2 linked regions of the Aridibaculum aurantiacum genome follow. The protein of the gene in region 2 interacts with the protein of the main gene of each other region in a pairwise test. Links are inferred from orthologs where the notes say so. Each region holds a gene or a part of one and is shown on either strand. Other genes may lie near its edges.

Region 1 (3,225 bases), on a different replicon or contig from region 2:
AAAATGCGTTAGGAAAACGATAACGGAAACCTGCTTTCAGCGGTATGGCACCAAGGGCTAAAGTCTTCCTGGTTTGTCCAGCGAAACTCTGTTGTGATAGTGGAAGTGTTACTTCTTTACCAGAAAAACGTAAATATCCTGCTGAGACTGTTACATCTCCATATGGTATCACAGGAAAAGCAGTTTTCAAACTTGCGCCCAATCCTATTCCAGCGCCTGTTTTAAGATCACCAGTTGGCAATGCTAATTCTAAACCCGCACTCAGCGATGCACTACCCATTCCAGGTTCCTGTGCATACGATCTATGCATGAGAAAACAAGTTGTTATCAACAAAAAGACGCGTATAGGTTTCATTACTCTGTCCGTTGTATATACCGCTGCTGTACTAAGCAAACTTTCTAGAAGTTTACTTAGCAAAACAAACTGGTAATGCTTTAGAATCCTTTTGTAGCTACACCATCTTCAATGGCTTGTAGTGCTTTTGCTTCACTCATGATAGCAGCCATCTTATTTCCTTTACCATCGTGGCCACTAGCCATATATCCACCCTTGGCTGTTTTAGATATTACTGCTTCATGCATCGGTACATTTTTCTCTTTTGTTTTTAAGCAATAAGCCTTGATCATTTTTGAAGTATCCATTGTTCTGTTTTTGAAAAATTTCTAATAATAAAGTGCACAAGCTACAATTTTTCTGCTAAGGCAATTTTCACCCTGCAATAGCGCTGCAGCAAGAAGTGTTATAAATAAAAAAAGGAAGGCTTTAGACCTTCCTTCTTAGATATGATTATTAGCAAGTACTAAACATCAATTTTAGCGTACTTAGCATGGGTTTCAATAAACTCACGACGTGGTGCTACTTCGTCGCCCATCAGCATGCTAAATATCCTGTCTGCTTCTGCAGCACTTTCTATTGTTACTCTTTTCAACGTACGACGAGCAGGGTCCATAGTGGTTTCCCAAAGCTGGTCAGCATTCATTTCACCAAGACCTTTATATCGCTGAATGGTTACGCTTTCATCTTTTCCGCCACCAAGCTTTTCTACAAGGGCTTTACGTTGCTCTTCATTATAAGCGTAGTCCTGGTCCTTACCTTTCTTTACCAGGTAAAGAGGCGGCTGTGCTATATAAACATATCCTGCTTCTACCAACTCCTTCATATACCTGAAGATGAATGTAAGGATGAGCGTAGCAATGTGACTTCCGTCTACGTCCGCATCCGTCATAATGATGAGCTTGTGATAACGAAGCTTTTGAAGGTTCAATTGCTTAGGATCTTCAGGCGTTCCTACCGTTACACCCAAAGCTGTATACATATTGCGTATCTCCTCATTCTCGTAGATCTTATGCTCCATTGCTTTCTCTACGTTCAAGATTTTACCACGCAATGGCAAAATAGCCTGGAAACTTCTTTCCCTTCCCTGCTTTGCAGTACCACCTGCTGAGTCACCTTCCACCAGGTATAACTCGCATTTTTCAGGATCTCTTTCTGAACAATCTGCAAGTTTACCAGGCAAACCACCGCCACTCATTACCGTTTTACGCTGCACCATTTCGCGGGCCTTTTTTGCCGCCACACGAGCTTGTGCTGCAAGAATGATCTTGCTGATAACGTTCTTAGCTTCCTTTGGATTTTCCTCAAGGTATGCTTCCAAAGCACGCGCTACTGTTGTTTGTACAATACCACTTACTTCACTGTTACCAAGTTTTGTTTTTGTTTGTCCTTCAAATTGTGGCTCGGGTACTTTTACAGAAATGATAGCACTCAATCCTTCCCTGAAGTCATCACCTTCCACAGCTACTTTGGCTTTTTCAAACAAACCTTCTTTATCACCATAAGTTTTAAAAACCCTCGTCAATGCCTGCCTGAAACCAGTAACGTGTGTACCGCCTTCAATTGTATTGATGTTGTTTACGTAGGAGAAAATGTGTTCTTTAAAATCATCGTTATACGTCATTGCCACCTCTACCGCTACATTACTAGCCACATCATGTCCTTCTACAAAAAGCGTATTAGCAATCAATGGAGAACGATGGCCATTTTTGTCAAGCATTTCTACAAACTCAACAATACCACCTTCGCTATAGAAACTTTTAGAATAAGGTTTGCCTTCTTCGTCCAGTTCGCGCATATCGGTGATGTTGATAGCGATCTTCCTGTTTAGGTAAGCAAGCTCTCTTAACCTTCCTTCAAGTATCTCTCTTCTATAAACAGTTTCCTGGAAGATAGAGCCATCAGGCCAGAAGCGTACAGTGGTACCGGTTATATCAGACGTACCTATTTCCCTTACAGGATAGGCAGGGGCACCACAATGATATTCCTGTTCGTAAATCTTTCCGTCCCTATGTACAGTTACATGTAGCGTGGTACTAAGTGCGTTCACACAACTTACACCCACACCATGCAATCCACCACTCACTTTATACGATCCTTTATCGAACTTACCACCAGCGTGTAACACTGTCATTACAACTTCAAGTGCACTACGCTTTTCTTTGGTGTGCATTGCCGTAGGAATACCACGACCATCATCACTTACACTAATGGAGTTATCTTCATGAATGGTTACGTTGATGTTTTTACAGTAGCCAGCAAGTGCTTCGTCTATACTGTTATCTACCACTTCATATACCAGGTGATGCAGACCTTTAATTCCTACATCGCCTATATACATTGCAGGTCTTTTTCGCACAGCTTCCAATCCTTCTAACACCTGGATGCTATCTGCCCCGTAACTCGCATTCTGTACTACTTCGCCGGTTAAAATTTCTTCGTTCATAAATGATTGACAATCCTTCGATTTAATGTTTCTCGGAGGTGCGCAAAACTACGTAAAATATAGGGTTCTTGCTGTTAATGAAACAAGTATTTAGGGCTTCATTGGGTTAATGGTGATAGCCTGTGAATAATGTATGAATACCGCCAGGAATAACTTTATGCAGTCCTGGAAATGTTCAAGAAAAAGTTCTCTGATCAACTATTTTTTCCTCGGTATTAGGAGGATGATTGAAACCCTTATCTACATCCATTTTCTGCATCATGTTGCTAGATTTACCTGTTTCTCTGCATATAAACTGATCTTAACTTATCTTATTTTATGGCTAGAAGCTTAGTTGCCAATTACTTACCAACATTGATTTCCAAGATGGTAGTTTTCTTTTTCAAAAAATATGAAGTATAAATAAAATGTCTATCTTCGTTATTCCACTAATGATCTTTACAGT
Region 2 (3,505 bases):
TTTTGATCATCAGGTCACTTACATCAGCAAGGTGACGGAAATTTTCAAAAGCTTGGTCCCATGTTTTAGAATTGTAATTTTTTACACCTTCGTCAAAGAATGAACGGTAGATGTCATTCAATCCTACAAAACCAGCTTCTGCAAGCTTCTTGTTTTCAGGATCCAATTCAAGGTAACGGTTCAATGCAGTGAATGCTTCTTTACTTGCATTAGGATATTTGGCCCTCATTGCTTCGTTACCAGCTAGCATTCCATAAACCTGAGTCTTTAGCATCCATGCTTCTGCATTAGATTGACCTTTGGGATCAGCTACAAGTTTATCTACTTCAGTCTTTGCATCTTCCAATTTTTCAGGAGCAGCACCTGGTAACTGACTTAGGGTTACTGCAGTCTTCGCTTTCTTCAGATCCTGTGCTACTAAGCCTGTAAAAGCAAAAAATAACAGTGCAACGGCAAGCGTTATTTTTTTCATATTAGAGTGTGTTTTATAGATTTTCTGAATTGTTTTCTTCTGTATTATCTTCTTGATTATCAGCAGCTTCATCAGCATTACCTACTATTTCTCCTTCGGCTGCCGCAGCTCCTTCTATTTTGTCAAGTGCTTCGTTCTCGGCATCTATGGAAGTTTCAGTAAGCACAATTGCTTCTTCCTGTTCTTGTATTTTGGAAATAGCTGCTATTTCATCTTTTTCATCAATACGTATCAGTTTTACTCCTTGGGTAGCTCTACCTGCTTCACGTATATCAGCTATACTTGTTCTGATAGTTATTCCAGACTTACAAGTTATTACCAGGTCTTCTTTGCCGCTTACGTCCAAAATTCCTACCAAGCTACCTGTTTTGTCTGTAACACTTATGGTTTTAACACCTTTACCACCACGATTGGTGATCCGGTATTCATCAACTGCTGTACGCTTTCCAAAACCTTTTTCACTAACTACTAAGATGGTTTTGCTGGTGTCGTCCTGATGGACACAAATCATACCAATTACTTCATCCTTTTCGTCTTCTACTTCTATACCGAAAACTCCGATCGCACCACGACCTGTAGGACGTACCTTTTCTTCAGGAAAACGGATGGCTCTACCGCTTTTAACCGCCATCATCACTTCACATTTACCATCAGTCAGGCGCGCTTCTATCAGTTGATCGCCTTCCATGATGTTGATGGCATTTACACCATTTGCACGTGGACGGCTGAATTCTTCTAACAGTGTCTTTTTGATGATACCACGTTTAGTGCAAAGCAGGATATAGTGGTTATTTATGTATTCCTTATCAGATAGATCTTTAATGTCGATGATAGCACGCACCTTATCATCCTGCGGCAATTGCATCAGGTTTTGAATAGCACGCCCTTTACTGGTCTTATCCCCTTCCGGTATCTCGTACACCTTCATCCAGAAACAACGTCCTTTTTCGGTGAAGAACATGAGCGTATGGTGGGTAGATGCTACAAAAAGATGTTCAACAAAGTCCTCTTCACGGGTGCGGCTTCCAATGGAGCCACGGCCACCTCTTTTTTGCTGGCGGTACTCGTCAGAAGATGTTCTTTTAATGTATCCTAAATGTGAGATAGTGATCACAACATCCTCTTCCTCAATGAGATCTTCAATTCTCATCTCATTTGATAAGAATGAAATTTCACTTCTTCTCTTATCTCCAAACTTATCTTTTACCTCTTGCAGTTCAGTCTTTATAAGGTCATAACGCAGCGCTTCACTACCTAATAATTCCTGTAAACGAGCTATCAATTGCATCAGGCTATCATATTCTTCTTTGATCTTTTCACGCTCCATGCCTGTCAGTCTCTGCAGTCGCAGTTCCAGGATAGCTTTAGCTTGAATTTCATCAATTCCCCAACCAGCATTCATCAAGCTTTCCCTTGCCTGGTCAGGTGTAGCAGATGCCCTGATAAGTCTTATCACCTCATCAAGATGATCAAGAGCAATGAGATAACCTTGTAAAATATGTGCTCTTTCCTGCGCCTTTCTCAGCTCGTACTGAGTACGGCGGATGACCACATCCATCCTGAAGTCAACGAACTCAACGATGAGTTCTTTCAGGTTCATCGTTTTAGGACGACCTTTCGTAAGTGCCACATTGTTGATACCGTAGCTGGTCTGTAGTTCAGTAAACTTGTATAACTGGTTGATGATCACGTTGGCAACAGCATCGCGGCGAAGATCTACCACGATACGGGTGCCTTCGCGCTTGTTACTTTCGTTGTTTACGTGGGCAATTCCTTCAATGGTTTTATCATTCACTAGCTGACCGATCTTATCAGTAAGCGCGTCACGGTTTACCTGGTAAGGTACCTCAGTGATCACGATCTGCTCACGTCCGCTGGCTTTGGTATCTACATGGCATTTTCCACGTACCACTACCCTTCCGCGGCCGGTCATCATTCCCTGCTTCACGCCTTCCATACCGTAGATGATACCGCCAGTAGGGAAATCCGGTGCTTTAACATGCACCATCAACTCTTCTATCGTAATCTCTTTATTATCAATGTAAGCCACACAACCATCTACTACTTCACTTAAGTTGTGAGGCAGCATATTGGTAGCCATACCAACCGCAATACCACTACTTCCGTTAACCAATAATTGTGGTATACGTGTGGGCAGCACCACAGGCTCCTGCAGGCTATCATCAAAGTTTAGCTGAAAATCAACAGTTTCTTTTTCAATATCATCGAGCATGCTTTCGGCAATGCGATGCAGGCGCACCTCGGTATAACGCATCGCCGCCGGTGGATCACCATCCTGGTTACCAAAGTTTCCCTGGCCGTCCACCATGGTGTAGCGCATCGTCCAATCCTGCGCCATACGCACCAGCGTATCGTAAATTGATGAGTCTCCGTGTGGATGGTATTTACCCATTACCTCACCTACTATACGTGCTGATTTTTTATAAGCCCTGTTACTGAAGTTTCCGAGTTCGTTCATGGCGTACAAAACCCTGCGGTGTACAGGTTTGAAGCCATCACGGGCATCAGGTAAAGCCCTGCCTACAATCACCGACATTGAATAGTCGATGTAGGCGGTTTTCATTTGTTCTTCAATATTTACCTGGATGATCCGATCGTTGTCGTTTGTCTCAAGTGGTTTTATATTCTCTTCCATGTACTTTTTTAGTAACCTCTTTGGGTTGAAATTTCCAGTGAATACCTACTATAAAGAAGGTGGGCAAATGTACACCCTTTGCCGCACATTTCAGGCTGTGAAACGTCTGATTTTATAGCGGTTATACCAAATGTTCTGGTAAATTTCTATGCATCAAAAGTGGCGGCTTCTTCATTGAAAAATCAGGATAATGATCATGCTGTAGAGCGAAATTTGCTGATATAAAATTGTCCGAACAGGCTGTTGGAGTTTCACGCAACAAAGAAGAATGATCAACAATGAGTTATCGTGCATTGGGACAAAGAATAGATACATTTTGGTCAGCTTTTACTTCATCCTCAACTGTATCTTTGCCGCCATCTAAAGTTTCAACTTAT

What was found.
Region 1: the proteins of gyrA (region 2) and gyrB interact in binary tests that used the Escherichia coli proteins (3 or more experiments, as listed by UniProt). The link is inferred for Aridibaculum aurantiacum from one-to-one orthologs.

The regions. Positions count from the first base shown.
Region 1 is NZ_JAFEWC010000003.1:13,926-17,150, reverse strand. What follows is about bases 291-3,181. They hold gyrB (DNA topoisomerase (ATP-hydrolyzing) subunit B), read right to left. Parts: upstream 2,781-3,181; coding sequence 801-2,780; downstream 291-800. Other genes in these bases: J4N22_RS13935 (hypothetical protein), read right to left, coding at 436-642; J4N22_RS13940 (hypothetical protein), read right to left, coding at 291-310. Also shown: more of J4N22_RS13940, read right to left, coding at 1-290. UniProt on the Escherichia coli protein: DNA gyrase negatively supercoils closed circular double-stranded DNA in an ATP-dependent manner to maintain chromosomes in an underwound state.
Region 2 is NZ_JAFEWC010000001.1:2,383,201-2,386,705, forward strand. What follows is about bases 286-3,456. They hold gyrA (DNA gyrase subunit A), read right to left. Parts: upstream 3,129-3,456; coding sequence 486-3,128; downstream 286-485. Other genes in these bases: J4N22_RS09980 (hypothetical protein), read right to left, coding at 286-472. Also shown: more of J4N22_RS09980, read right to left, coding at 1-285. UniProt on the Escherichia coli protein: A type II topoisomerase that negatively supercoils closed circular double-stranded (ds) DNA in an ATP-dependent manner to maintain chromosomes in an underwound state.